2 regions of the Arthrobacter sp. Y3224198 genome follow, and region 2 is predicted to be linked to the other one. Evidence: predicted binding sites of a transcription regulator. Region 2 holds the regulator's gene; the other holds the start of a gene.
The links. The regulator HrcA, encoded in region 2, represses chaperone genes, less so after heat shock. The targets are predictions, from matches to a motif close to TTNGCACTCGNNNNNNNCGAGTGCNAA.
Positions count from the first base shown of each region.

Region 1 (20,479 bases), on a different contig from region 2:
CAGCGCCGACCGGATCTGGGCGTGCGTTCCGCCGAACCGGCGCTTCTTTTTCTTCGGGCTTGCCTTGGCGGTGCCTGTGGATTCGCTCACTTGGTTACCTCGCTGCTGGGGTGTTCGGGTTCGGTGTCGGGTTCATCGTCGTCGTACTCGTCCTCGTATTCGTCCTCCTCGAGGCTGAGGCGGTAGTCGTCGGCCACCAGGCGCCACCACAGGAAGACGGAGAAACCGGCGAAGACAATCCATTCCAGGGCATAGAAAATGTTGAGCCAGTTCACCGGGGTCTCTTCCGGCTGCGCGTCCACCCGCACGGCCTCCATGCTGCCGGTGTCCGGCGCCGCGCCGTCGACCGTGAGCTCGTGGGCGGTGACGAAGGCAGAGTACGAGGGGGTGTCCCAGAGATTGACCAGCTCGGCAGTGGACAGGGAGGGAACGCGGCCCTGGACGGGCGTCTGCGCCAGCGGCGCTTCGGAGGGCAGCAGGCGGCCGACGACGGCGGCCTTGCCCTCGGGAGCGGGTTCGGCGTCGCCGGGCTCCGCCACCCAGCCGCGGACAACGGGAATGACTTCGCCGCCCGGGGCACCGTCCACCTTGAAGGCGGTGACCACCCAGTAGCCCTCTTCGCCGTCCTGCAGCCGCTGGTCCACGATCACCGATTTGTCCGGTTCGAAGGACCCGGTCAGGGAGACCATCTGGTCCGCTTCGGACTCGAAGATCGGCTTGCCGGGGGTGAAGGATTCGGTCAGCGGACGGACGTCTTCAGTGGCCCGGGGAACGGCGGGCTCATCGGATTCGGCGCTGGAGAACTGCCACTGGCTCAACAGCACAAAAACGGTCGAAATGACCAGGGCAAAGAGCAGTCCGGCGATCCAACGCGGCTGCAAGGCAGTTTTGAGCACGGGTTAACGGTACTTCGTCCGGCTGTAGAAAACCCAATGCCGCCGGTGGGGCCCTAATGGTCGAAGAACACCAGGGAGGAGTTAATCAGTTCGGAAATGACCTCTTCATCGTTGGCCCGGCGCAGGGAATCCCGGAAGGAGGGCCGGAACAGGGACCGGGCGATGGTGGCCAGGACCTCCAGGTGCTGGGAGTAGGACGCGGCGGGGGTGGCGATGAGCAGGATCACGGTGGCCGGACCGTCGGACGCGCCGAAGTCCACGCTGTGGCCGTACCGGGTGATGCCCACGGCAATGGAGGTTTCCCGGACGTACTCGCTGCGGGCATGCGGCAGGCCGATCCCGCCGGGCAGGCCGGTGGCCATCTGGTGTTCACGCGCCTTGACCTGTTCCAGGAACCCGTCCAGGTTACTGATCCGCCCGGTGCGGTGGAGCCGCTCGGCCAGTTGCGCGGCGGCGTCGTAGCGGTCCGCCGCTTCCATTTCCAGGATTACCAGCGCGGGTTCGGTGAGCACCGCACCGGATTCGTTCAGGGACAGTTCTGTATTGCTCAAGGTCTGCTGCTGCCGCCTAGATTCGAGGGGCGATGTCTTCAGCCGCCAGCCGGGCGGCGTCCGCACTCTTGTCGTCGGGCTGTTCCTGGCTCAGGCGTTCGGCTTCCACCCGGGCCACGTAGTGGGCCACTTCGCTTCCCACCCGTTCCAGGTCCCAGTCCAGCAGCGGCGCCATCAGCTCGGCGACCACCGGAGCGGCGGAAACCCCGCGGTCCCAGGTTTCGATGGAGATCCGGGTGCGCCGGGCCAGCACGTCTTCCACATGCCGGGCACCTTCGTGCGTGGTGGCGTACACCACCTCGGCCCGCAGATAGTCGTCGGCGCCGGGCAGCGGCTCGGCCAGGGCGGAATCCGCCTTGATCAGGTCCAGCACGTCGTAGGCCATGGAACCGTACCGGTTGAGCAGGTGCTCCACCCGGGCCACATGCACGCCGTACTCGTCGGCGGTGCGGTGCCGGCGGTTCCAGGCGGCCTTGTAGCCGACCGCGCCCAGCAGCGGGATGGTCTGCGTGCAGCTCTCGGGCACCTTTTCGTCCAAGGCGCGGGCCGCCTCGTCCACGGCGTCCTTGGCCATCACCCGGTAGGTGGTCCACTTGCCGCCGGCCACCACCACCAGGCCGGGCACGGGGTGTGCCACCACGTGTTCGCGGGACAGCTTGGCCGTGGAATCGTTTTCGCCGGCCAGCAGCGGCCGCAGGCCGGCGTAGACACCCTCCACGTCCTCGCGCGTCAACGGGGTCTTCAGCACCAGGTTCACATGCTCGAGGATGTAGTCGATGTCCGCCGACGTGGCGGCAGGGTGGGCCTTGTCGAGGTTCCAATCGGTATCCGTGGTCCCGACGATCCAGTGCCGCCCCCAGGGGATAACGAACAGCACGGATTTCTCCGTCCGCAGGATCATGCCCACCGTGGACTGGATCCGGTCCTTCGGCACCACCAGGTGCACGCCCTTGGAGGCACGGACCTTCAATTGGCCGCGCTCAGTGACCATGGCCTGGGTTTCGTCCGTCCATACGCCGGTGGCGTTGACCACCTGGCTGGCGGCAATGTCGAACTCCGCGCCGGTTTCCTGGTCCCGGACCCGGGCACCGACCACCCGCTCCCCCTCGCGCAGGAAATCGACGACGGCGAGCCGGTTCACCACTGCTGCTCCGTAGTGCGCCGCGGTGCGGGCCATGTTCGCGACGTACCGCGCGTCATCGACCTGGCCGTCGTAGTAGCGGATGGCGCCGACCATGGCGTCGTCCTTCAGGCTCGGGGCCATGCGCAGGGTCTGCCGGCGGGTCAGGTGCTTCTGCATGGGCACGCCCCGGGAGTTGCCCGAGGTCATGCCCATGGTGTCGTACAGGAAAATGCCGGCCCCCACATAGGGCCGCTCGATGAACCGCTTGGTCAGCGGATACAGGAACGCCACCGGCTTCACCAGGTGCGGCGCGATGCGCTGCAGCAGCAGTCCGCGCTCCTTCAGCGCTTCCTGCACCAGTGCGAAGTCCAGCATCTCCAGGTAGCGCAGGCCGCCATGGATGAGCTTGGAGGACCGCGACGAGGTTCCGGAGGCCCAGTCACGGGCTTCCACCATGCCCACCTTGAGTCCCCGGGTGACGGCGTCGAGCGCCGCTCCGGCGCCCACCACGCCACCGCCCACAATCAGGATGTCCAGTTCATTGCCGGGCTGTGACGTGGCCCGAAGCCTGTCCATGGCTTCGGTGCGGTACTCGGGACTCAGGGCGTCTGCAGACATGGTGCCGGTTCCTCTCTAGGGTCCTGCCGTAACTGCTTCCACTCTAGGCAAAGCCCGCCGGTAATTAAAGGTTGTACTGGTACGGGGAAACCAGCACCTCAATACGCTGGAATGCCTTCAGGTCCGAATAGCCGGTGGTGGCCATGGCCCGGCGCAGGGCGCCCATCAGGTTGGAGGTGCCGTTGGTGTGGTGCGAGGGACCCCAGAGGACTTCCTTCAGCGGTCCCACGGTGTCCAGCCGGACCCTGTCGCCGCGCGGCAGTTCGCTGTGGTGTGCTTCCTGCCCCCAGTGCCAGCCCTGGCCCGGTGCTTCTTCGGCACGGGCCAGCGCAGAGCCGAGCATCACGGCGTCGGCCCCCATGGCGAAAGCCTTGATGATGTCGCCGCTGGTACCCATGCCGCCGTCGGCAATAACGTGCACGTACCGGCCGCCGGACTCGTCCATGTAGTCCCGGCGGGCCTCGGCAATGTCCGAAATAGCGGTGGCCATGGGGGCGTGGATGCCCAGGGCGCGGCGGGTGGTGGTGGTGGCACCGCCGCCGAAGCCGACCAGGACGCCGGCCGCGCCGGTGCGCATCAGGTGCAGGGCCGGGGTGTAGCCGGCGGCTCCGCCGACAATGACCGGGACGTCCAGTTCGTAGATGAACTGCTTCAGGTTCAGGGGTTCCACGTTCTTGGACACGTGCTCGGCCGAGACCGTGGTGCCGCGGATAACGAACACGTCGACGCCGGCGGCCAGGACCGTCTTGTAGAACTGCTGGGTGCGCTGCGGCGTGAGCGATCCCGCCACGGTCACGCCCGCCTCCCGCATCTCGGCCAGCCGGGAGCTGATCAGTTCGGCGCGGATGGGTGCGTCGTAGATTTCCTGCAGGCGGCGGGTGGCGGCGGGGTTGAAGTTGTCGCGGCTCAGCTCGGCAATTTCGTCCAGCAGCGGCTGCGGGTCTTCGTACCTGGTCCAGAGGCCTTCAAGGTTCAGTACGCCCAGCCCGCCCAGCTTGCCCAGGGCAATGGCGGAAGCCGGGGACATTACCGAGTCCATCGGCGCGCCGATAACCGGCATCTCGAACTGATAGGCGTCTATCTGCCAGTTGATCGAGACATCCTGCGGGTCGCGGGTACGCCGCGAGGGCACGATTGCCACATCATCCAGGGAGTAGGCTCTGCGCCCTTGCTTGCCACGGCCAATTTCAATCTCGTTACTCACGCTCCCTAGGTTATCCCAGCAGGCGCGCGCTGCCTTAAAGTGTCCGGCACCCGCAGTAAAAGACCGGAAAGCAAAAGGCAGCCGCAGCGCAGTAGCGCGGCGGCTGCCTTTGGCGGACGGGCGGGCTGCCTAGCGGCGCGAACCGTAGTTCGGGGCTTCGACCGTCATCATGATGTCGTGCGGGTGGGATTCCTTGAGGCCGGCGGGCGTGATGCGGACAAACTTGCCCTTGGCCTTCAGCTCGGGGATGGTGCGTGCGCCGGTGTAGAACATGGTCTGGCGCAGGCCGCCCACCAGCTGGTGTGCCACGGCTGAAAGCGGGCCGCGGTACGGCACCTGGCCTTCGATGCCTTCCGGGATCAGCTTCTCGTCGCTGGGCACGTCGGCCTGGAAGTAGCGGTCCTTGGAGTAGGAGGTGTTCTTGCCGCGGGACTGCATGGCGCCGAGGGAGCCCATGCCGCGGTAGGACTTGAACTGCTTGCCGTTCACGAACACCAGGTCGCCCGGGCTTTCGGCGGAGCCGGCCAGCAGCCCGCCCAGCATCACGGTGTCGGCGCCGGCCACGATGGCCTTGCCGATGTCGCCCGAGTACTGCAGGCCGCCGTCCGCAATAAGCGGGACTCCGGCGGGGATGGCAGCCTTGGAGGCTTCGTAGATGGCGGTAATCTGCGGAACGCCGACACCGGCCACCACGCGGGTGGTGCAGATGGAGCCGGGGCCCACGCCTACCTTGATGGCATCCGCGCCGGCATCAATCAGGGCCTGGGCACCTTCGCGGGTGGCGGCCTGGCCGCCGATGATGTCCACGTGCGCGGCTGCCGGATCCTTCTTGAGGCGGGCAATCATTTCCAGCACGCCCGCGCTGTGGCCGTTGGCGGTGTCCACCACCAGGATGTCGACGCCGGCCTCCACCATGGCCATGGCGCGCTCGTAGCCGTCACCGAAGAAACCGATGGCCGCACCGACGCGCAGCCGGCCTTCGTCATCCTTCGTGGCCAGCGGGTACTGCTCGGCCTTGTCGAAGTCCTTGACCGTGATCAGTCCCTGCAGCTTGCCGTTGTCGTCCACCAGCGGCAGCTTCTCAATGCGGTTCTTTCCCAGCAGCTCAACGGTTTCCTCGGCGCTGATCCCCACCCGGCCGGTGATGAGCGGCATCCGCGTCATCACTTCCTCGACCTTGCGGTTCGGGTACTCGGACACGGGGATGAAACGCGTGTCGCGGTTGGTGACGATGCCCAGCAGGGTGTTTTCCTCATCGACCACCGGCAGGCCGGAGACGCGGAAATGCGCGCACAGGTCATCGAGTTCGCGCAGGGTGGCTCCGGGGGAAATGGTGACCGGGTTGGTGATCATGCCCGATTCGCTGCGCTTGACCCGGTCCACGTGCTCCGCCTGGTCCGCGATGGACAGGTTCCGGTGGATCACGCCGAGGCCGCCCTGGCGGGCCATGGCGATGGCCATGCGGGACTCGGTGACGGTATCCATGGCGGCCGAGAGCAGCGGAGTCTGCACGGTGATGCGCTTGGAGAGGCGTGAGCTGGTGTCCGCCTCGGAGGGGATGACGTCCGTCGGGCCAGGCAGCAGGAGGACGTCGTCGTAGGTCAGGCCGACGAAGCCGAACGGATCATGTTCTGGGTACTGCTGACTCAAAGCTGCGCCTCTTTCGGGGGGATGAGAGGAAGGAAAAGGCCCGATTTAGCCTGTACCTATCCTAAAACGAAAGAGGCCATCCCCCTATTCCAGCGGTTCGTATCCTTCTGCCGGGACGGGAACGCCATCCCAGCCGGTCGCGGCCAGAATGCGCTGGGACAGCACCCGCGCCGTGGTCTTCAGGTAGGTCTTGCCCAGGTGGTCGTGGTCCATGTACACCAGCATGTTGCCCACGATGCCCGGGCACTGCTCCTGCGTGCACAGCTGGTCGCTCATGTCCACCGCGGCGGTCCCAGGAATCCGCGCGGACAAGCCCTCCAGCGGTGAAACGGGTGCCAGCACCCGGCTGCGCGGAAGGGCGCAGCTTTCAGCGTCGAGCTGGTGGCTTTCGAGGCATTTGACCATGTCGTACTCAAAACGCGGATTGTCGCGCAGCGCAATGACATCGATGCCGGCCTCGGCGAACGGCCGGATTCCCTCGTCATAGCCCGGGACCAGAATCTCGTCCGGGGAGCTTTCCCTTGTGAGCGATGCCACGGTGAAAACGCCGTCCGGGGCCGTGTCCAGGACATAGCGGGCGGCCGCGGCGTTGAAGGCGTTGCACTCGTCACTTCGTTCAGGCACCTCGGCCCCGTAACGGCAGCCGGGCTTCAGCACGGTGACCAGGTGCCAGTTGTTGGTCTCCGCCACCGGCCCCATCGCCGCCATCCACTGCTGGGCGTGGGAGTCCCCCAGCACCACGATGGTGCGCACGGCGGTTTCGGCCGAACCGATCTCCAGGCACTTTTCCAGCAGCGGATCGGTTGGCGCATACTCCGGCGCGCACGCCCCGTCGAAGTCTGCCCATTCCTTGCCCACACCGCTGACGGAAGGTTTGAGCACCGCTTCCGTGGACGCTGCCTGCACGAAGGCCGGATCCAGAGCGAGGGCTCCCGGGTTGTCCGCGACGCCCTGGCTCATGACCTTGATCTGGTTCGAGTGCACCTGGCGCTGCCAGGCGGACAGCGGGGCGGCGACCACCGCCAGCAACGCGGCAATAACGACGGCGGAACGCCAGCGCCCGGCTGCGCTCCATCTCCGGTTGCGCAGCGGTTTTTCCACGAACCGGGTGCTCAGCACGGCCAGGACCAGGGATACCGCAACCACTGCCGCGCCGTCGGCCAGGCCCGCGGCGTCCTGGCCGGAATACACCAGCCAGAGGACCAGCACCGGCCAGTGCCACAGGTAGAGGCCGTAGGAGTTGTTGCCCAGCTTCACCAGCGCGGGCGAGGACAGGAAGCGGTCCGCTCCGGCGCGGCTGCCGGTTTCCCCCGCCGCGATGATCAGTGCGGCGGACAGCAGCGGCCACAGGGCTATGTAGCCCGGGAACTGCTGCTGGACCTGCAGCAGCAAACCGCAGCTGAGCATTCCGGCGACGCCGGTCCAGCCCATCAGGATCCTGGCCAGGCGCCGCGGGCGAAGGTACGGCAGCGCCAGGGCCAGCAGCGAGCCGAGCGCAAACTCCCACAGGCGGGTGCGGGTATCGAAGTAGGCATAGGCCTGGTTGGTGGCGGTTTCCCAGATGGAAAAAACCAGCGAGGCTGAGAAAACGGTACCGAAAACGCCCAGCAGGACCAGCCGGTAACGCCACCCGAAGGCGGCCGCGGCTGCGGCCGCAGCGGCAAAAAGCAGGGGCCAGAGAATGAATACCTGGCCTTGGACCGAGAGGGACCAGAAGTGCTGCAGCGGGCTGGCGCTGCTGTGGTCACGGGCGTAGTAGTCCACGGAACTGTTGGCCAGCGTCCAGTTCTGCACATAGAAGAGCGAGGACCACGCCTGCTGGAAGATGCCGCCCCAGTCACTGGCGGGCAGCAGCAGGCGGGCTGCCGCCAGCACGGCCAGAAGGACAACGGCCACGGACGGCAGCAGGCGCTGGAAGAGGTGCAGCCAGTACCGGCCCAACTGCAGCGGGCCGCCCGCCTCCACCTTCCGGGCAAAGGAACCGGTCAGCAGGAACGCGGAAACCAGCAGGAAGATGTCCACGCCGCCGGACACCCGGTCCAGCCACACGTGGTACACCACCACCAGCAGCACTGCCAGGGCGCGCAGGCCCTGCACTTCCGGCCGGTACCGCCGCTCCGCCGTGGTGTCGGGCGTTCCCCCGGTCCGGTCCTGCGTGTGTTTCTCCGGCACCCGGTGCCCTTTCAGATTGTGGAACAAACAACCGAAAGAGCTTACCGGCTGCGGCGCCGGCTCCCGCAGCCGGACAGCACAAAGCCCCGCCGCGGAAAGGTTTCCAGGGCGGGGCTTGGTGCCTGACGAGGCGGCTTACCTGCTAGTGCTGGTGGCCGTGGTCTTCGTCGTCTTCGGCCGGCTTCTCCACCACGAGGGCTTCGGTGGTGAGCACCAGCGAAGCAATCGAGGCGGCGTTGCGCAGGGCCGAACGGGTGACCTTGACCGGGTCGATGATGCCGGCGGCAATCAGGTCTTCGTACTCGCCGGTGGCGGCGTTGAAGCCGTTGTTGACCTTCAGCTCACCAACCTTGGCGACAACGACCATGCCTTCGGAGCCGGCATTCTCGGCAATCCAGCGCAGCGGCTGGGCCAGGGCACGGCGCACCAGCCCGACGGCGGTGGCGGCGTCGCCTTCCAGCTTCAGCACCTCCGGATCGGTGTCCAGTGCCTGCGAGGCGTGGACCAGCGCGGAACCGCCGCCGGCCACGATGCCTTCCTCGAGGGCTGCACGGGTGGAGGACACTGCATCTTCGATGCGGTGCTTCTTTTCCTTCAGCTCAACTTCGGTGGCTGCGCCGACGCGGATGACGCCGATGCCGCCGGAGAGCTTGGCCAGGCGTTCCTGCAGCTTCTCGCGGTCCCAGTCCGAATCCGTGCGCTCGATCTCGGCACGGATCTGCGCCACGCGGTCGGCGACGTCGGCTTCGGAGCCGGCGCCGTCAACAATGGTGGTGTTGTCCTTGGTGACGGTGATCCGGCGGGCGGAGCCCAGGACCTCCAGTCCGACCTGGTCCAGCTTCAGGCCGAGGTCGGGGCTGACCACCTGCGCACCGGTGAGGGTCGCAATGTCCTGCATCATGGCCTTGCGGCGGTCACCGAAGCCCGGAGCCTTGACGGCAACCACGTTCAGCGTGCCGCGGATCTTGTTGACCACCAGCGTGGACAGGGCCTCGCCGTCGACGTCTTCGGCAATGATGAACAGCGGCTTGGAGGCCTGCAGCGCCTTTTCCAGCAGCGGCAGGAACTCGGCAACCGAGGAGATCTTGCCGGAGTTGATCAGGATCAGTGCATCTTCGAGCACCGCTTCCTGGCGCTCCGGGTCCGTGACGAAGTACGGGGAGAGGTAGCCCTTGTCGAACTGCATGCCCTCGGTGATGGCCAGTTCGGTCTGCGTCGAGGAGGATTCCTCGATGGTGATCACGCCGTCCTTGCCGACGGTGTCGAAGGCCTGGGCGAGCAGTTCACCGATCTCGGTGCTCTGCGCGGAGATGGCGGCCACGTGGGCCACCTGGTTGCCTTCAACCGGCTTGGCGTTTTCCAGCAGCCGCTTGGCAACGGCGTCCACGGACACCTCGATGCCGCGCTTGAGCTGGGCCGGAGCGGCTCCGGCGGCTACGTTGCGCAGGCCTTCCTTCACCAGGGCCTGGGCCAGGACGGTAGCGGTGGTGGTGCCGTCACCGGCAACATCGTTGGTCTTGGTGGCTACTTCCTTGGCCAGCTGTGCACCAAGGTTTTCGTACGGGTCATCGAGCTCGACTTCGCGGGCAATCGTGACGCCGTCGTTGGTGATGGTGGGAGCGCCCCAGGTCTTGGCCAGGACGACGTTGCGGCCGCGCGGGCCGAGGGTCACCTTGACCGCGTTGGCGAGCTTATCGACGCCGGCTTCCAGCGATCGACGGGCGGAGTCATTGAACTCCAACTGCTTTGCCATGTGTGTGTCCTTTCCGACAACTACATCTGCACCTACATCAGAAAACCCCGGCCAGGATTGTGGCCGGGGTTTTCAGGGGGAACTACTTTACGACGACGGCCAGCACGTCGCGGGCGGACAGCACCAGGTACTCCTGGCCACCGTGCTTGACTTCGGTTCCGCCGTACTTGGAGTAGATGACTACGTCGCCTTCGGCAACGTCAACCGGAACGCGGTTGCCGTTGTCGTCAACGCGGCCGGGTCCAACTGCAACTACTTCGCCCTCCTGGGGCTTTTCCTTGGCAGTGTCCGGGATAACGAGGCCGGAAGCAGTGGTCTGCTCGGCTTCGAGCGGGCGGACAACAATACGATCTTCAAGGGGCTTAATAGAGACCGACACTCGGGCTCTCCTTTGCGTAGTTTCTAACGGAATGGGGCCGTCGGTTGGCGCTGGCCGTCGTCGCGGTGCCGGTTCGCGCTGTCCCTTCGGGAGTTAGCACCCTCACGTTCGGAGTGCTAAGTCAGACTTTATGCAACGGTTAGCACTCGGTCAAGGTGAGTGCCAGCGCCGGACAGGGGTCCATGGCGCGCCACGCCTCCAGGCACACCGTCCAAGGCCGCCGCCCCGACCCGTGAAGGGCCGATATCTCCCGACACGGGATTTGCTTAGGCTCACCTAACCCGATAGTTTTCATCTGCGCGCATCATTAGAAAACATTTCTGTGCCCTATTCCCTGAACGGGTACATCGACTCTTACCGGAGCCCCCATGATCACCAAGTCCCGCCTGCTGGCCGGCACTGCCCTTGTGTCCCTCCTTGCGCTCAGCGCCTGCTCCACCGATGCAGCAGAAGCCGATGCCGAGGCCACACAGGCCTCAACCGTGACGGTTGAGCACGCCCAGGGCAGCACCGAAGTTCCGGTGAACCCGGAAACCGTCTACACCTTCGACCTCGGCGCGCTCGATACCATGGACGCCCTCGACATCGACGTCGACGGCGTACCGGCCGCCAACTTCCCCGAGAGCCTTTCCAAATACGGTGCCGACGACGTCACCAAGATCGGCAGCATGAAGGAGCCGGACTTCGAGGCCATCAGCGCCGAGGCTCCGGACCTGATCATCATTTCCGGCCGCGTTGCCGACTCCTACGGGGAACTGAGCAAGATTGCCCCGACCATCGACCTGAGCGTGGACAACGCCGATGCGTGGAACTCCTTCGAGGAAAACACCCGGACCATCGGGAAGATCTTCGACAAGGAAGACCTCGTCGAAGAGAAGCTCTCCGCCCTTGACGGCAAGGTCGAGGACACCAAGACGCTGGCTGCAGATGCGGGCAACGGCCTGATCGTGATGACGAGCGGCGGCGAAATGACCGCCTACGGCGCCGGCTCCCGCTTCGGCATCGTCCACGACGTGCTCGGCGTGGAACCGGCCTCCGAAGTGAAGTCCGAAGGCACCCACGGCGAGTCCGTCTCCTTCAACTACATCGCCGACACCAACCCGGACCACCTGTTCGTGATTGACCGCGACGTGGCCGTGGGCGAATCCGGACAGGCTGCCTCCGCCGTGCTGGACAACGAGCTGGTCCAGAGCACCAAGGCTGCACAGAACGGCAAGATCACCATGCTGGATTCCGCCAGCTGGTACCTGGTCGGCTACGGCCTGAACAACGTGGAGACCATGGTTTCCACCATCCACGACGCTCTCTAGCCGCACTTCTTCACACTCCGCGGCCCGGCACCCGTGCCGGGCCGCGGAGGAACTGGACTCCCTATGACCGCCACCGCCGTGCCCGCCAAACACCCGGCACCCGCGCCCGCCGCCGCTTCCACGGAACGGCGGCGCTTTGTGCGTTCCGCAGCCGGACTTGCCGCCGGTGCCGGCGCCGTCGTTGTCCTCGCCGCCGTGAGCCTCTTCGTAGGCGTGGGCGACCTGTCGCTGTCCTCACTGCTCGGCGGTGACCCCACCACGCGCATGCTGTTCTGGGCCAGCCAGCTGCCGCGCACGCTGAGCATCATCCTGGCGGGTGTGGCGCTGAGCATTGCCGGCCTCATCATGCAGCTCATGGCCCGCAACAAGTTCGTTGAACCCTCCACGGTGGGAACGGTCGAATCGGCCCAGCTGGGCATCCTGGCCGTGACCGTCCTGCTGCCCGGCGCGTCCATGTTCCTGAAAATGTCCACGGCCGCCGTGTTCGCCGCCGCCGGCACCGCGCTGTTCCTGCTGGTGCTGCGCCGGATACCGCTGCGCAACACCCTGATCGTCCCCCTGGTGGGCATCATGCTGGGCGGGGTCATTTCCGCCGTCACCACGTTTTTCGCCTACCGCACGGACCTGCTGCAGACCCTCAACAGCTGGATGATCGGCGACTTCTCCGGCGTCCTGCGGGGCCGCTACGAGCTCCTGTGGATCGTGGGGGCACTGGCGCTGGTCGGCTACCTCGCGGCCGACCGCTTCACCGTAGCGGGCATGGGACAGGACTTCACCACCAACCTGGGGCTGAACTACAACCGGGTGATGGCCCTGGGACTGGTCATCGTCTCGCTGATCAGCGCCGTGGTGGTGGTCAATGTGGGGTCCATTCCCTTCCTCGGCCTGATCGTGCCCAACCTGGTTTCCCTGCTGATCGGCGACAACGTGCGCCGGGCCGTCCCCTGGGTAGCGGTCTTCGGTGCGGGATTCGTCCTGGTGTGCGACATCATCGGACGCACCATCCGCTACCCCTATGAAATTCCCGTGGGCGTGGTGGTTTCCGCCGTCGGCAGCGTCATTTTCCTGTACCTCCTCCTGCGCAAACGGGGTTCCCGTGCCTGAAGCCTCCCCCAGTGCCCTGCCCGCAGCGGTGACCGAACACCGGCGCCGGCCGGTCCGGTCCGTACCGGCAGCATTCTGGATCATCACCCTGGGCGTGGTCGCCGCCGTCCTCGTGACGGTGTTCATGACCATCGAACTGCGCGGCAACCTGGGCTACATCCTGCCCCGCCGGGCCGTGAAGGTGGGTTCGATGATCCTGGTGGCCTACGCCGTCGGCGTCTCCACCGTGCTGTTCCAGACGGTCACCGCCAACCGGATCCTCACCCCCTCGATCATGGGCTTCGACGCACTCTACGTGCTGATCCAGACCGTCCTGGTTTTCGCGCTGGGCGGCGGAGCCCTGCTGTCCCTGGGTGCCCCCGTCCGCTTCGCCCTCGAGGTGCTGCTGATGGTGGGATTCTCGTTCCTGCTCTACCGGTGGCTCTTCACCGGCGGCGGAAAATCGCTGCACCTGATGCTGCTGGTGGGCATTGTCTTCGGCACCATGTTCCGCGGCTTTTCCTCGCTGCTGCAGCGGCTGATCGACCCGAGCGAATTCATCATCCTGCAGGACCTGTTCTTCGCCAGCTTCAACAACGTGGACGCCGGACTGCTGGGTTACTCCGCCGTGGCCGTCGCCGCAGTGTCCGTCATTGCCTGGCGCATGCGCCACTCCTTCGATGTCCTGGCGCTGGGACGGGAGACGGCGATCAACCTCGGCGTCGACCACAAACGCGCGGTCACCGCCACCCTGGTGATCTGCTCCGTACTGGTGGCCGTCTCCACCGCACTGGTGGGCCCGGTGACGTTCTTCGGACTGCTCGTCGCGTCCCTCGCCTACCAGCTGTGCGCCCACTTCCGACACGCCGCTGTCCTGCCGATAGCCGTGCTCCTGGGCATCATTGCCCTGGTGGGCGGCCAGCTGGTGCTGGAGCGGATCTTCGATTTCGATACCGCCCTGAGCATCGTCATCGAATTCGTGGGCGGCATCGTCTTCCTCATCCTGCTCCTGCGGGGATCGGTGAAATGACCGCGTCCCCGCTGCAACGCCCGAAAGGCCCCGCATCATGATTACCGTTTCCGGCGTGACCAAGCGCTACTCATCCGCCGTCGTGGTGGACGGGGTCAGCTGCGAGATCAAGGAAGGCGGCATCACGTCCATCATCGGCCCCAACGGCGCCGGGAAATCCACGCTGCTCTCCATGATCAGCCGGCTGCTGGGGATGGACTCGGGGACGGTCACGGTGGACGGGCTCGACGTCGTGTCCGCCCCCGGCCGCGACCTCGCCCGCAAAATGGCGATCCTGCGCCAGGACAACCAGCTCACCGTCCGGCTGACCGTGCGGGACCTGGTCGGTTTCGGCCGCTACCCGCACAACGGCGGACGCCCCGGCCCGGAGGACAAGGTCCACATCGACACCGCCATGGAGTACCTGGACCTGACCGCCCTGGCGGACAAGTTCGTGGACGAGCTCTCCGGCGGCCAGCGCCAGCGCGCATTCATCGCCATGGTGCTGGCGCAGGACACCGACTACCTGCTGCTGGATGAGCCGCTGAACAACCTGGACATGAAGCACTCGGTGGAAATGATGCGGCTGCTGCGCCGGCTCACCGACGACTTCGGCAAGACGGTGGTGCTGGTCATCCACGACATCAACTTCGCGTCCTGCTACTCCGACGACATCATCGCCATGTGCGAAGGCCGCCTGGTCCATCAGGGCCCGCCGGCGGAAATCATGCGGCCCGAGGTCCTGAAGGACATCTATGACATCGATATCCGGATCGAGGAAATCGAGGGCAACCGGATCGGCGTGTATTTCGCCTAGCCGTTGAAACCCGGCACTTCCGGAAGCAGGAGCGGGGCGCCCTCCACGGAGGCATGGATGAACCGGACCAGCACGTCCCAGACGACGGCGGAGGACATCGGCTCCAGGCAGACGTTATCCCCCTGGCCGGGCGTCAGCCGGTACTGGCCAGCGGGCCCCGCATTCACCCATCCGAACCATCCGCCCGTGCGCTCCTCCACCACCTGCCACTGCGTCCACGGCTGCTTCCACATCCGTGTTCCGCCCTCGTCCAGGTCCTTGGGAGCAATGGTCCCCGCGTCCCCCAGACGGGCCAGATAATGTTGCTTCGGCAGGAGCAGCGGCGCGTGTGGGAGGCTCCAGGCCGGGGACAAACCCGCCCAGTCCGCTATCAGCTTCGGTACGGCATTGGCCTGGATGAGGCGAACGAACAACTCGTCGGAACCCAGCTCCGGACCGGATGCACGGGAGCCGGAAAACAGCGACGGCGCCGTTGTCACCTTCGCAAGGCCGCCTCCGATCCACGCCTGCATCACCGATCCCCCGGCCCCGTCCGCAGCGTCCACCAGGAACGTTGCATCACTCACGCGGGTGGGTGTCAGGAACTGCTCGCCGGCAGAGGTCAGCGTGCCCTCCGCTGTGAGCAGCCCGGCAGACTGCAGCTGCCGCGCGGCGGCTTCCTTCCGCTGGAACCGGCCCAGCCGGGCCCTGTCCGCGAGGGTATCCAGCAGTTCAAGGGAGGCAATCGGAAATACTGCCCCCGTTTCGCGGTACGGCTGGGCGCCGGCAACCCCGGACAGGTCCTCGACGTCGGTGCCCAGCCAACGGGACGCAAACTCATCGCGCCGGGGCTCCCGGGGGGCAATGCGGTCCAGATCCTTGATCTCCAAGTCGGCGACGGACGTGCCGTCCAGCACGGCCGGGTCCACGGTGATATCCCGGATCATCTGTTCGAACAGCAGCTTCATGCCGGTGTGCTGCTCCACCGCATAGCTGGCGGTCGCCTCCAGCGCGTACCCGCCGGCAATCCAGATCCAGCGGTCAACACAGACCGGATGCACCCCGACCTGATGCAGGAACCGCTGGCGCCGCCCCGGAAACGCCCTGCCGCCGGCAGTGTGGGACCAGAGCTCGTGGGCAATGATCCGCGCATCGTCCATCTGTTCCAGCGTCGAGGCGAGGGCCGCCGTCGCATACCGCCCTACCGACACACCGGCGGCAGGTGCCCACCGCAGCACCAGGTTCGGGCGGAAGATTTCCGCCGGGACGGGCGGATGGGCGACCGCCAACATGCCCGCCGGCGCCTCGACCCGCTCCCAGCGGTCCGGGCGGGGCAGCCCGAACCCGTCACGGCGCTCGTAGCTGAAACCCTCGGTAGCCGTCGTCATGACTTTCCTCCCCCGTTCAGGAACTCCCGGGTGTAGCGGTCCTCACCGCGGGCCATCAGCCGGTCCCCTTCCTTCATCCACTCCGGTTGCAGGAACTTGGGCATCCACAGCCAGCCGAGCATTCCGATGCCCTGGCAGGCGAACATAAGAAGGGTATAGGGAACCGAGACCGCCTCGACCTCCGGCACGAAGTCCGACGCTGACAGCAGCATTAGCCATGCGCCCAAATAGGTGCAGGCGAGCGAGGGCTTACCGGGTAAGAAACCGTCGAGGACGATCAAACCCACGAAGATTTTGCGGTAGAGCAGGATTCCGCCGACAAAAAGCAGCAACCCCCACGGGAAGATGATGGCAAACAATGCCCACTCGCTGCTTTCGGATTCCAATACCGTCCCCCCTGTCCGCTGCGCGGCAGCCTGCCACGCGGATCTGTCGCGGGGAAGCACACCGTAGTGCTTCCCATCACAAACTACCGGCTAACCGCCAAAAAGCTTATCCCAGCATTTCCCTGCAACATCCGCGATATTGTCCGCTGCCTTGCGGGCGGCCTGCCCTGCATCCGACTTCATGATGTCCGACTCCATGAAGTCATCCACCACATCCATGGCCTTGTCCGCCAGGGCATCCTTAACCGATTTGCCACCCAGGAAATCGAACTCCACCGAGGTGAAGTATGAGATTCCAATGCCGATCGCGGCCCCGGCTACCGTCCCCACAGGTCCACCGATCGCCGTGCCGATCATCGCCCCCGTACCCGCTGCGGCGAGGTCAATTCCCGCCTTGGTCCCGCCCTTCACGGCCCCCATGGCGTTGGCACGCTCATCCAGTTCAGCGGGATCCATGCCGGGATTCGCCTGCAGCAGCTCGTTGTAGGCGTCCTGGCGTTCGTCCGCAATGGTCAGGCCTGCCGTGGCCACGGTCAGTACACCGCCGCCGACTTTGAAGCCCTTGGCCGTCTTTGACAGGTCCGAGAAGTCGCCGGTGGGAGTAGCCCACCTGGACCGGTTCTTTTCCACCCGGTTCTTGTAGAGATCCGAGTGGTTGTACAGGAACCGGCTGGGTTGGGGTCGCAGGTCCACCAGGGTGACCGGGCTGATCTTCCATTGCCCATCCTTTACCCAACGGCCCCGTGCCATGTGCCGTTCCCTCTCGGCCTGCGTCTCGTAGCGGACATAAACCGGGACGGGAGTGGGTACTTTCACTACTGTCTGGCGTGATGTAACGACCTTGCCGGCGGCGCCCACCAGGCCGAGCAGGGCGGTACCGGCCTTGTCCGTGGCCAGGTTGACCGCCGCGTTGTCCCCGGCGACTACGGTGAGGAGTTTTGCAGCCGTCTCGTCCTCAAGCGCCCGGTAGTCATTCGCGAGTTTCACCACCTCGGCAGGCAGCATAAAATCCACCGGTGGTTGGGGCGTGGTCAGGTCGGCAGGTGCCAGGCATTGCGTTGCATCGGCGCGGGAGTTGGCCGCGTGTACCCGGGGCATCAGCTGATCCCGGCGGCTTTGGAGCCAGCGGATCCCCGCAGCGAAGTCCAGCAGCGTTTGGCCTGCCTCTCGCGCTGTCTGCTCCAATAGCTCCGCGTGGGGCGTCACCGTGCCGAACACCTCGACGATTTCTGCCGCGCCTTCACCCTGGTAGTGCGTGTTCAGCTGCCGCCACGTGTCAGCGGCAGCCTCCACACTCTGCAAATAGGCCGTTCCGCCCTTGCCGATCGCCGGCACCGCACCCTCAACCGCATCGGGGGACACCCATCCGAAAAGACCCGATGTATCGATGGTCATCAGAGGCCTCCGCTCAGCTGAGGGGCCTGGAAGATACCCTCATGCACTTCAGCCAGGCTTGCCCGCGCCTGGTCGGCCATGGACACGTCAGCTTCGGCGATGATGGCTACCGCCTCCCGGACTCCTGCCACGGCGTTGTATATCCGGGCCTCCGCCGCTTCGGCCTGCAACGCCAGCGTGTTGAGCCACAGCTGTCCGAGAGCCTCAGCCACTGCGCCGGTTCCGCCGCTGCAGGCGCCCTGGGCTTCAGCCATGCCGTTCTGCACCGCCGCAAGCGCTTCCTGTCTGGCCGGGTCGTCCTCGACCTCAGCAAGCACCCGCGCACACCCTTCGGTGTTCACGTCGTAGCCGTTCAGCATGTCCCTGTTTCCCCCTTGTCGTTCAAGTTCTTAGTGATGCTGCAAAGACCAGTCCTGCGCCGCCTGTGCGGGCCGCCCGATTTGCGCTGCGGGAGCCGGCTGTTCCGGCACGGCGTAGACAATACACATAAGGATGTCCTGCAGCGTGGACGGCGCGATGGCTTCCACTGCCGTGCCGCCGTCGGGCAGCAGGTCCGCCGCATGGGGCTCGCGTCCTTCCGCACTGATCCAGCTGAACCCTTCCCCCGAGGACTGGTCGGTCAGGGTCCATTCGGTCCAGTCCGCCTCGAGCAGGGCCTGCACCTGCGCGCCTGCTCCTTCCGGCACCGGAACGCGGGCACCGGCGATGCGGTCCTCGTACTCCTGTCCGTCGAGGAGCAGGACCTGGCGTTCCCCTGACGTGAAGCCGCCGGCAATACCGGATTCGGGCGAAGCGGTCCGGCGGGCCAGCGCCGGGGTCAGGGAGGGCAGCGGGAGAAGGGACAGCTGCTCCTGCCCCGTGCCGGTTCCGGATCCGGACAGCAGCAGCGCCGTGCCGTCGCCGGTCCAGATGTCCAGCCTCGTACTGTTCCCCGGGCTGCGGCTGCCAAGTGCCAGCCTGCGCTCGGCCAGGCGCCACGGGGTGACCATCCGGTGTCCCCTGCCGGTCAGGAAAGCATCGGCGGTCAACAGTCCCGCTTCCTGCAGTTCTGCTGCAGCCGCGGGCTGTGCCCGACGACGACGCCGGTCGAGTCCCCCGCGGCTGACCGTTGCCGCGAGCAGCTCCACTGCCTGTACGGAAAGCGTCAGGGTGTCCACTGCCTCCGGAAGCACGCCCGAGGCGCGGTTGCGGGCAGCAAAGGGCGAGGCTGGCTGCGGGTGCGCAACCCGGCGCCGCCCGCGGCTTTCCGGCGTGCTGCCTTGCCCTGTGCTGCCCTGCCCGGTGGGGCGGCCGTGTAGCGGCATTGGTTGTTCTCCCTGATCGAGGTCTCGATCCCAACGTATGACGGGAGGCCAAAAGCGTCGATGGGTAGAACTACCCATCGACCGGGCTTGCGATACCGGGAATCATGGCATCCGTCAACAAAGTGCACCGGTCCCAGGAGCAGTATCGGCCGCGGGCATTGCGCAGCTCCAGGGCACGCTCCTACGTTGATAGACCCCGCATCAACAGAGAGGACCTGCCATGGAACCCAGGCTGCGCGTTGCAATCCGGCTCGACCTGGACCGCCGGCAGGCGCGGGTGGTGGTGCGCGGGAGGGTTACTGAACAGAACTGCAGGGTGCTGTACGTCCTGGCGCGACGCGCCAACTCTGCCCACCCCGGCCTGAACGTGGTGCTGGACCTGACGATGGCCAGCAGCACCGACGGTGCGCTGGCCGGCCTGGCCCGCAGTTCCGAGACAGGTGAGCTGCCGGTGCTGACCTTTGGCCCGGCGGCAGAGACCCTTGCCCCGCGACAGCTGAGCATCCTCGCCCCGGCCGCCTAGGCGCCCTCGGCAGTGTTTATGCCTGGGCGGTTTATGCCTGGGCGCGGACAACGCGCACGTCCTTCAGACGGCTCTTTACTGCTTCAGACGGTCACTGCCGCGAGCCGGTCCACGGCCTCGGTGAGGACATCCGGGGCACAGGCGAAATTCAATCGGGCAAACCCCCTGCCCTGCCGGCCGAACCGCATCCCCGTTTCCAGGGCCACACGGGCCTGTTCCAAGGCCACAGCGGCGGGATCGTCGCCCCAGCCGGCCCTGCCAAAGTCCAACCAGGCCAGGTACCCGGCCGACGGCGGACGGTAACCGACATCTGGCAGCCGGTCCGCCAGCAACTCGCCCAGCAGGGACCGGTTCGCCGCCAGGGACTCCATCACCCCGACCAGCCAGGGACCGCCGTCGTTGTAGGCGGCAACCGAGGCATGCAGCCCGAGGATGCTGGTGCGGGCCGAGACTTCCGCCGGCATGGACGCAAGCTGCAGCCGGGTGCGGTTGGACGCGGCCACCATCACCGCACACTTGGTGCCCGCTATGTTCCAGGCCTTGCTGGCAGCAGTCACGCACAGCCCGTATTCGCGGGCATTGTCCGAGACAGTGAGGTATGGAGTGAAGGAGCCCTGGGCATAGGTCAGAGGAGCATGGATTTCGTCGCTGATGACGGCTACCCCGTACTTCGCGGACAGGTCTGCGAGCGCCCGCAGGGTGTCGGCGGAGTGCACCAGGCCCAGCGGGTTGTGCGGATTGCAGAGCAACAGCGCATCGGCACCGCGGGCAAACGCCCGCTCGATATCCACCAGGTCCAGTTTCCAGCCCTCGCCGGTCAGCAGCAGGGGGACCTCCACCACGGAGGCATCCGCTTCCAGCGGCAGCTCGAAAAACGGCGGATACACCGGCGGGGTGATGACCACACTGCCGTCCACCGGAACGGTCTGCCGCAGGCAC
Region 1 is NZ_JBNHFG010000007.1:69,617-90,095, forward strand. Features, by position in the region: gene AC5RUF_RS05915 (DUF3817 domain-containing protein) at 1-90, opposite strand, end outside; gene AC5RUF_RS05920 (SURF1 family protein) at 87-896, opposite strand; gene AC5RUF_RS05925 (PTS sugar transporter subunit IIA) at 950-1,447, opposite strand; gene AC5RUF_RS05930 (glycerol-3-phosphate dehydrogenase/oxidase) at 1,464-3,188, opposite strand; gene AC5RUF_RS05935 (GuaB3 family IMP dehydrogenase-related protein) at 3,253-4,392, opposite strand; gene guaB (IMP dehydrogenase) at 4,522-6,042, opposite strand; gene AC5RUF_RS05945 (acyltransferase family protein) at 6,127-8,214, opposite strand; gene groL (chaperonin GroEL) at 8,357-9,967, opposite strand; gene groES (co-chaperone GroES) at 10,050-10,346, opposite strand; gene AC5RUF_RS05960 (siderophore ABC transporter substrate-binding protein) at 10,715-11,656, shown strand; gene AC5RUF_RS05965 (ABC transporter permease) at 11,720-12,760, shown strand; gene AC5RUF_RS05970 (iron chelate uptake ABC transporter family permease subunit) at 12,753-13,769, shown strand; gene AC5RUF_RS05975 (iron ABC transporter ATP-binding protein) at 13,807-14,565, shown strand; gene AC5RUF_RS05980 (hypothetical protein) at 14,562-15,932, opposite strand; gene AC5RUF_RS05985 (hypothetical protein) at 15,929-16,318, opposite strand; gene AC5RUF_RS05990 (hypothetical protein) at 16,409-17,713, opposite strand; gene AC5RUF_RS05995 (hypothetical protein) at 17,713-18,072, opposite strand; gene AC5RUF_RS06000 (hypothetical protein) at 18,103-19,017, opposite strand; gene AC5RUF_RS06005 (hypothetical protein) at 19,238-19,540, shown strand; gene AC5RUF_RS06010 (MalY/PatB family protein) at 19,624-20,479, opposite strand, start outside.
Region 1: groES (co-chaperone GroES) is a predicted target of HrcA. The motif match lies at 10,486-10,512, and genes of this name have one in related genera.

Region 2 (9,620 bases):
CGTGGTGTTCTGCGCTTCGTCCAGGATGATGAAGGCGTCATTCAGAGTGCGCCCGCGCATGTACGCCAGCGGTGCCACTTCGATGGTGCCCGCTGCCATCAGCCGCGGGATGGACTCCGGGTCCATCATGTCGTGCAGCGCGTCGTAGAGCGGACGCAGGTACGGATCGATCTTGTCGCTCAGGGTACCGGGCAGGAAACCCAGCCGCTCCCCCGCCTCCACGGCCGGCCGGGTCAGGATGATCCGGTTTACTTCCTTCTGCTGCAGGGCCTGCACTGCCTTCGCCATGGCGAGGTACGTCTTGCCCGTGCCTGCGGGGCCGATGCCGAAAACCACGGTGTTGCGGTCGATCGCATCCACATAGTTCTTCTGGTTCAGGGTCTTGGGCCTGATGGTCTTGCCGCGGGTGGACAGGATGTTCTGCGTCAGCACATCCGACGGCCGGTGGGCGCTCTGCTCACGGAGCATGCTGATCAGCTGCTCCAGGACCTGCGGCGTGACGCGGGTCTGGTTCCGGGCCAGGACGCGGACTTCGTTGACCAGCCGGACGGTCTGCTCCACGTCGGCTGCCGGTCCGGACACGGACAGTTCGTTGCCCCGTACCATCAGGCTCACCGCGGGGTTGGCCGCCTCAATGATCCGCAGGGCCTCGTCATTGGCCCCCAGCGACTGGACCATGTGTTCCGTGGAATCGAAGACTATTGTCTGGGTGTCCAGTCGGATGGTGCCGATTTCCATTGAAGATTCGGTCATATATACGGCCTTCCCAGGCCTTTCATCGCCCCTTACAGAGTCCGGTATCAGGTGGTGCTGTGCAGTTCAGTGGTGCTGTGCGGTTCGGTGGTGCCGGCGCCGTATGTCTTTAACGACACCTTGTAAAAAACACCGCGGCACGGACGTTTATTTCCCTGCGTTCCCTGCCGGCTACCTAAATCTTACTTGATGTGCCCGTCCCCGGACGGAGGAGCGGCAGGTTTATCTCAGCACCGCAACGGTGATGTCTCAATCGTGTTTCAGTCCGGCCGAGGGCCGGTGAACGGTACGGATCGGGCCGATGCCGTATGCAAAGGTTGAACACGTACCTTTTACCAACGCCTTGAAGGAGGGTCGATGTCCGCCGGTAAACTCCGCCATGCTTCCTCCCTCCCCGGCTTCCGCGGGCGGCTGCTGCTGGCGGTTTCGGTACTGGCCGCCGGCACGCTGATGCTGGAAGGGTGCGGCGTGGTGGCCGAGAATCCGACCATCACCATGCCCACCACCTTTGCCGCCGGCCAGGCGCCCAAGGGTGCGGCCATGACCATCTCCCCGCCGGCCGAGGCCGGCGTCACCGACACCCTGATGCCCGTCTATTGGCTCGGCCTGAATGAGGCCACGGTCAGCCTGTACCGTGAGTTCCTTCACTCGGATAACACCGGCGATCCGATCGGCGAAGCCGTCAAGGCCATGACCGCGGGCAAGCCACTGGACCAGGATTACTTCACGCCCTGGCATCCCGCAGATAACGTAACCGCCTCCATTTCGAACACGAACGTCATCACCGTGGACATTTCCTCCAACGCCTTCAAGGGTTCCCTTGATGCCGGCATGGCCCACCGGGCCGTGCAGCAGCTGGTGTACACCGCCACTGCCGCGGCCGCCAATGCCAAGCTGACGGCCGTTGGGCAGGAAAGCTCCGTCGTCATCCTCGTGGACGGCAAGGCCGGCTACCAGGCGTTCGGCCATGAATCCCTGGACGGGCCGCTGCGCCGGGACCCGGCCCTGACGGCGCCCATCTGGATTATCGACCCGCAGGAATCCCAGGCCCGCGGCACCGGCCTCAACGTCAGCGGCACGGCCGTGGCCCGGGAATCCGAGCTGCACTGGCGTGCCGAGCCGGTAGTGGCCGGAAGGCCGTCTCCGGATGCTGTCGCCTCCGGCAAGGTCACGCTGGACGCAGCCGTGGGAGAGACCGGTTCCTTCAGCTTCTCCTCCACCCTTGCGCCGGGCGAATACAGCATCAGCGTTTTCTACGCCGGAAGTGAAGCCGCCGGCGACTCCAAGCGGATCACCATCACGGCTGCGCCGGGGTCACCCGAAGACTGAGCCGGCGGGACCCGGTCCGCCCCGGGCTGCCCGGTTCCTCCTTCTACCAGCGGCCCAGCAGTTGGTTGAGCACGGCGAGGGCCGAGGGCCCGGCGGTGGAGGACCGCAGCACATGCGGTCCCAGCCGGACAGCCACTGCCCCGGCGGCGCGCAGCTGCTCCAGTTCAGCCGGGCTGATGCCGCCTTCCGGTCCCACCACCACGGCAATGTCCGCAGGTGCGGATCCGGCGTCCGATGCCGCCCGGCGCCGGACCATTTCCGCAACCGCTCCGGACAAGGGAGCATCCGCTTCCTCGTGCAGGACGAGGACCAGGTCCAGCCCTTCGAGGCGCCGCACCAGTGCCTTGCTGTCCAGGACCGGCTCGACGGCGGGAATGCGGGAGCGCCGGGACTGTTTGGCGGCCGCAGCGGTCAGGGCCTGCCACTTGGCTTGTCCCTTGGCGGCCTTTTCGGTACGCCAGCGGACTATGCTGCGGTCCGACTGCCAGGGAATGACCGTATCCACACCCAGCTCCGTGGCAGCTTCGACGGCCTGCTCATCCCGGTCTCCCTTGGCGAGGGCCTGGACGAGGATGAAACGCTCGGCGTCAGCAGGTTCCTCGGTCACGGCTTCCACCGCGAGCTCCAGCAGGGACGGTCCGGTTTCCGTGACGGTGCCGGTGATCCGGCGTCCGGCACCGTCAACAACATCCACGGCCTCGCCGGCACTGATCCGTTTTACGGCGACGGCGTGGCGGGCTTCGGAGCCCTCCAAGCGGAACGTTCCGCCGGGATGTGCAGCTGCCACCTGTGCCGGATCGCCGAAAAAGATCGGGTTGGTCATGCTAGAGGTTGCCCAGCCGGTCCCGCAGCTTGGCGAAGACGCCGGTGCCGGAGCTGTTCAGCCGGCCCTCGCTGTATTCCTCCCCGCGCAGGTGGGCGAGCTTGCGCAGCAGCTCTTCCTGTTCGGAGTCCAGCTTCTGCGGGGTTTCCACGTGCAGGTGGACCCGCAGGTCGCCACGGCCGTGGCCGCGGAGGTGGGTGACACCCAACCCGTTCAGCACGGATACCTCACCGGACTGCGTTCCGGGCTTGACGGTGATTTCCTTCTCGCCGTCGAAGGTGTCCAGGGTGACGGTGGTGCCCAGGGCGGCGGCGGTCATCGGCACGGTGAGGGTGGCGTGCAGGTCGTCGCCTTCCCGGAGGAACGTCGGATCGTTGTTGACCCGGATCTCCACGTACAGGTCGCCCGAGGGCCCGCCCGCAACGCCCGCCTCGCCCTGCTGGCTGAGCTGGATGCGGGTACCGGTAGCCACGCCGGCCGGGATCTTGATGTTCAGGGTGCGGCGGTTGCGGACGCGTCCTTCACCGGAGCATTCGTGGCAGGGGTCCGGGATAACCGTTCCGTAGCCGTTGCAGGTGCCGCAGGGCGCGGAGGTCATGACCTGGCCCAGGATGGAACGGACGGCTCGCTGGACCTGACCGGTGCCGTGGCAGATATCGCAGGTACGCGGCGAGGTTCCCGGCTGGCAGCAGGAACCGTCACAGGTGGGGCACACGACGGCGGTGTCGACGTCGATCTTCTTGTTGATGCCGAAGACGGCATCCTTCAGGTCGATGCGCACGTTGATCAGCGCATCCTGGCCGCGCCGGGCACGGGACGCCGGGCCACGTCCGCCGCCGGGGGCGGCACCACCGAAGAAGGTGTCGAAGATGTCCTGGAAGCCGAAGCCCTGGCCGCCGAAACCTCCGCCGCCGAACCCGTTGTCGGTTCCGTTCTCGTTGCCCGTGGTGTCGTAGATGCGGCGCTTCTCCGGATCGGAGAGGACCTCGTAGGCGTGCGTTACGGCCTTGAACTCGTCGGCAGCACCCGGAGCGTTGTTCACGTCCGGATGCAGCTTGCGGGCAAGCTTCCGGTACGCCTTCTTGATTTCTTCACCGGTGGCGTCTCGTCCGACACCCAGAACCTGGTAGTGATCGCTCACTCGTGCACATCGCTTCCTGTATTGCCTGCCTCCGGTGCCGGAGGCGTTGTTTGTGGTCCGCCGGATGTCCCCGGCGGGACGGCGCCGCAGCTGCTGCGCGCCGGACTAGTTGTTCAGTATGCGGGAGAGGTACCTGGCCACGGCCCGGACCGCAGCCATGGTGGTGGGGTAATCCATCCGGGTGGGGCCCAGGATGCCGACTTTCGCCGACGCGTCCGGTCCGTACCCGGTGGCCACCACCGATGCTTCCGACAGTCCGCCATGCGGGTTCTCGCGCCCGATCCGGACGGCGACGCCGCGGGCGTCCTGCTCCATCTCGGACAACAACCGCAGCATCACGACTTGTTCCTCGAGGGCTTCCAGGACCGGTCCGATGGTCAGCGGGAAGTCTACCGTTGAGCGGGCCAGATTGGCCGTGCCGGCCATAACCATGCGGTCTTCCCGGTTGATTCCGGCCAGCATTTCCAGGCAGTTCCCCAAGGCATTGGCTACCCGCCGGCTGGCTGCCGGTACCGTGGCCAGCGCTTCTGTGAGGTGGCTGGTGATGCTGCTCAGCGGCGTGCCGGCCAAGGCAGAGAGGAAATGGTGGCGCAGGTCCAGCAGGTCCGGTTCGGTGACTGCCTGCGGCACCGTGATGACCCTCTGCTCCACGCGTCCGGTGGTGGAGATGAGCACCACCAGCACCTGGGCAGGTGCCAGCAGCACGAATTCGATATGCCGCACCTTGGCGTTGCCCAGATGCGGGTACTGCACCACGGCCACCTGGTTGGTCAGCTGGGACAGCAGCCGCACGGTGCGGTCCATGACGTCGTCCAAGTCATCCGCACCCTCAAGCAGGGAGGAGATGGCCCGGCGTTCGGGGGCTGAGAGCGGTTTGACGTCCGAGATGCGGTCGACGAACAGCCGGTAGCCCTTGTCCGTGGGAATCCGGCCGGCCGACGTGTGCGGGGCGGTAATGAGCCCCTCTTCCTCAAGGGCAGCCATGTCGTTGCGGATGGTGGCCGAGGAGACGCCCAGCTGGTGCCGCTCCACCAGTGCCTTGGAACCGACCGGTTCGCGCGAATGGACGTAGTCCTCAACAATGGCGCGGAGGACCTCGAGTCGGCGTGGCTCACTCATGGTTTTCCCTCCCAGTTGGTCGGCGGATGGTCCGTCGGGTTGATCGGCGGGCCTGGCGGACGGGACTGCACGGCCTGCGGAGCGCGCCCCGCTTAGCACTCACAGTGCCTAAGTGCTAAGTCTAATACGGATCAACGGCGTTGCTAGCATTGAGTAAACCCGTGGCCAGCCGCGGGCATCGAGCCCGACCAAGCACCTGAGTGAGGCAATTTCCGTGTCCAGCTTTTCCTGGGGTCCGCAGGACATCACTGCGCCGGCCCGGACCGTCCTGCGCAAAGTCGGAGCCGAAACCGGCCTGGTCTTGGAAGATGTGGCCTCCGGGTGGGTGGGCGCCGTGGTCCGGGTGGAGAAATCCGGCGGCCTGCACCTGATGGTGCTCGAGGACCGGCGCGGGAAAACCAAATCCTTCGAACTCGGCTTCGGTTTCCTGCTGGAAGGCGAACCGGTGGAAGTGGTTCCCGCCGCGCCGGCCGGCAACGCGGCTCCGGCCCGTACTGCGTCGGGCTCCGTGCGGGTAGCCAACCAGCGGGCCCGCACCGCCCGGGCCAGCCGGATCTGGGTGGAAGGCAAGCACGACGCCGAATTGGTGGAGAAAGTCTGGGGCGACGACCTGCGGGTGGAAGGAATCGTCGTCGAGCCCCTCCACGGCGTCGACGACCTCTATTCGGCTGTGCGGGACTTTGCCCCCGGCCCCGGCCGCCGCCTCGGGATCCTGGTGGACCATCTGGTCCCGGGGTCCAAGGAATCCCGGATCGCCGCCGAAGCAATGACGTGCCCCGGCGCCGCCGGGAACGTGCTGATAGTCGGGCATCCTTATGTCGATGTCTGGCAGGCCATCAAGCCCTCCGTGATCGGCCGCAGCGCCTGGCCCGTGGTGCCGCGGCACCTGGACTGGAAGACCGGAATCCTGCAGGGACTGGGCTGGCCGCACCGGGACCACACCGACGTTGCCATGGGCTGGAAGAAGCTTTTGGGCCAGGTGCGCACGTACGCGGATCTGGAGCCCTCGCTGCTCGGGCGGGTGGAAGAAGTGATTGATTTCCTGACCGCGCCCGGATGAGACGTACAACTCACCGGTCGTCGCCGTTCCGTTATAAAGCACGCCAGACAGTACCCTTGAGTCAATACGTAGTAGCGGACCGACCCTGAGTCACCATGAGCAAAAGGAATATACGCCGTGTCCAACACACGCCAGAACCACCCGCCCCGACCGAAGGAACCCTCCCAGCCCCCGGTGTATCAGGGCGCCCCGGCCAATGCGCTTCCGCTGACCGCGTCCGAGGACCGGCAGTGGGCCACCTTGGCGCACTTCGGCGGGATTCTCGCCTTTGTTCCTTCACTGATCATCTACCTCGTCTTCCGTGACCGCGGCCCGTTCACTGCGCAGGAATCCAAGGAAGCGCTGAACTTCACCCTGCCGCCCAGCATTGCGGCGCTGATCGTCTGGGCCCTGTCCTTCATCCCCGTGGTGGGCGGCTTCTTTGCGGTCCTCAATGCCATGATCTGGGTCTACGTGGCCGTGTCCTCGGTGGTCGCGGGCATTGAATGCAACCGCGGACGCCCGTACCGCTACCCGTTCAACCTCCGCCGCATCAAATAGCGGAAACAGCCCCTGCCCGTATGGGCAGGGGCTGTTTTGGTTTAAGCAGTCGGTTTGTTTAGGCAGTCTTATTCCGGCCGGGTTTCCGTCCGGGCGCAGTTTCAGTCCGGCAGCAGCCGGCGGACCACGGCGTCAGCCAGCAGGCGGCCGGTGCCGGTCAGGAGAACCTTGCCGGTCAGCGCGGCCCGGGGGTCCACCAGCCCGTCCGCCATCAGTCCGGCCACGGCCAGCCGGCCGGGCTCGCGCAGGCGGCTAAGGTCCAGCCCTTCGGCCAGCCGGGTACGCAGCATGACGTCTTCCACGTACCGGGTGTCGGCGTCGAGCGTTTCGCGGCCGACCGCCGGGGACTCGCCCGCGGCGATCCGCTGGGCGTAGGCCGTGGGGTGCTTGGCGTTCCACCAGCGCACACCGCCGGCGTGGGAGTGCGCACCGGGACCGATCCCCCACCAGTCATCGCTGCGCCAGTAGGCCAGGTTGTGCCGGCACTCGTCGGCCGGGGTGCGGGCCCAGTTGCTGACCTCGTACCAGGACAAACCGGCAGTGGTCATCATTTCATCGGCCAGGACATACTTGTCCGCGTGGTCATCGTCGTCGATGGGCGGGACCTCCCCGCGCCGCATCCGGGCGGCGAGCTTGGTGCCTTCCTCGATGATCAGGGCGTAGGCCGAGATATGGTCCGGCTCGTAGCTGAGCGCTTCTTCCAGGGAGACCTTCCAGTCCGCCATGGATTCCCCGGGGGTGCCGTAAATCAGGTCCACGCTGACGTGCAGCCCGGCGTCGCGCGCCCACTTCACTGCCTGCGGCACCCGCGACGGGGTGTGCGTGCGGTCCAGCACGGCCAGCACGTGGGGCACGGCCGACTGCATGCCGAAGGACACCCGTGTGAAGCCGGCGTCGGCGAGCAGCTGCAGGGACTGAGGCGTCACCGAATCGGGATTGGCCTCGGTGGTGACTTCGGCACCGGGCTTCAGCCCCCACTGGTCGACGGCGGTCCGCAGGATCATGGCCAGATCCTCGGCCGGGAGCAGCGTGGGAGTGCCGCCGCCGAAGAAGACGGTGCCCATCGGCCGATCAGGCATCCCGGAGAGGCGCAGCGCGTCGGCAGCGAATACTACTTCCTGCGCGGCTGTGGCGCCGTAGGCCGCCTGGGAGGCACCGCCGCCGAGTTCGGTGGCGGTGTAGGTGTTGAAGTCGCAGTAGCCGCAGCGGACGGAGCAGAACGGGATGTGGACGTAGAGTCCGAAGTTCCGTTCCGCGGCTCCGTCCGCGGCCTGTGCGGGGAGGAGGCCGTCCGCCGGTGCGGGGTCTCCGAGGGGCAGTGCGCTGGGTGTCACTTCTTGGATTTGTCCTTGGATTCGTCTGAGGAAAGCGCCGCGACGAAGGCTTCCTGCGGAACTTCCACACGTCCCACCATCTTCATGCGCTTCTTGCCTTCCTTCTGCTTTTCGAGCAGCTTGCGCTTACGGCTGATATCGCCGCCGTAGCATTTGGCGAGCACGTCCTTGCGGATGGCGCGGATGGATTCGCGGGCAATGATCCGGGAGCCGATGGCGGCCTGGATGGGCACCTCGAACTGCTGGCGCGGAATGAGTTCGCGCAGCTTGCCGGTCATCATCACGCCGTAGCTGTAGGCCTTGTCCTTGTGGGTGATGGAGCTGAAGGCATCCACCTGCTCGCCTTGGAGCAGGATGTCCACCTTGACCAGGTCGGCCACCTGCTCGCCGTCGGCCTTCCAGTCCAGCGAGGCGTAGCCGCGGGTCTTGGACTTGAGGACGTCGAAGAAGTCGAACACGATCTCGGCCAGCGGCAGGCGGTAGCGGATTTCCACCCGGTCTTCGGAGAGGTAGTCCATGCCGCCCAGGACGCCGCGGCGGGACTGGCACAGCTCCATGATGGCGCCGACGAATTCGCTGGGCGCCAGGATGGTCGCGGCCACCATCGGCTCGCGGACCTCTTTGATCTTGCCCTCGGGGTACTCACTGGGGTTGGTCACCGTGACCACCTTGTTGTCCTCCAGCGTCACCTCGTACTCCACGTTGGGGGCGGTGGAGATCAGGTCCAGATTGTACTCACGCTCAAGCCGCTCTCGGGTGATTTCCAGGTGGAGCAGACCCAGGAAGCCCACCCGGAATCCGAAGCCCAGCGCGGCGGACGTCTCGGGTTCGTATACCAGGGCGGCGTCGTTGAGCATCAGCTTTTCGAGCGCGTCTCGCAGCACCGGATAGTCGGCGCCGTCGATGGGGTACAGCCCGGAGAACACCATGGGCTTGGGATCCGCGTAGCCGGGCAGCGATTGCGTGGCCGGCTTGGCCAGGTTGGTGACGGTGTCACCCACCTTGGAAAGCCGCACGTCCTTCACACCGGTGATCAGGTAGCCCACCTCGCCGACGCCGAGACCCTTGGAGGGGGTGGGTTCGGGCGAGCTGACGCCGATTTCCAGCAGTTCGTGGCTGGCCCGCGTGGACATCATCTGGATGCGTTCGCGCGGGGACAGGGACCCGTCCACCACGCGGACGTAGGTGACCACCCCGCGGTAGGTGTCGTAGACGGAGTCGAAGATCATGGCCCGGGCCGGGGCGGCCGGGTCGCCCACGGGGGCGGGGATGTCCCGGACAATCTTGTCCAGCAGGGCTTCGACGCCCACGCCGGTCTTCCCGGAAACCTTCAGGACGTCGGCGGGGTCGCCGCCGATGAGGTTCGCCAGTTCCTCGGCGTACTTTTCCGGCTGCGCCGCCGGGAGGTCAATCTTGTTCAGGACCGGAATGATGGTCAGGTCGTTTTCCATCGCCAGGTACAGGTTCGCCAGGGTCTGGGCCTCGATGCCCTGTGCTGCGTCAACCAGGAGGATGGCGCCT
Region 2 is NZ_JBNHFG010000005.1:100,079-109,698, reverse strand. Features, by position in the region: gene AC5RUF_RS04565 (PhoH family protein) at 1-738, opposite strand, end outside; gene AC5RUF_RS04560 (GerMN domain-containing protein) at 1,111-2,082, shown strand; gene AC5RUF_RS04555 (16S rRNA (uracil(1498)-N(3))-methyltransferase) at 2,126-2,905, opposite strand; gene dnaJ (molecular chaperone DnaJ) at 2,907-4,046, opposite strand; gene hrcA (heat-inducible transcriptional repressor HrcA) at 4,152-5,165, opposite strand; gene AC5RUF_RS04540 (DUF3097 domain-containing protein) at 5,380-6,225, shown strand; gene AC5RUF_RS04535 (DUF4870 domain-containing protein) at 6,343-6,765, shown strand; gene hemW (radical SAM family heme chaperone HemW) at 6,867-8,099, opposite strand; gene lepA (translation elongation factor 4) at 8,096-9,620, opposite strand, start outside.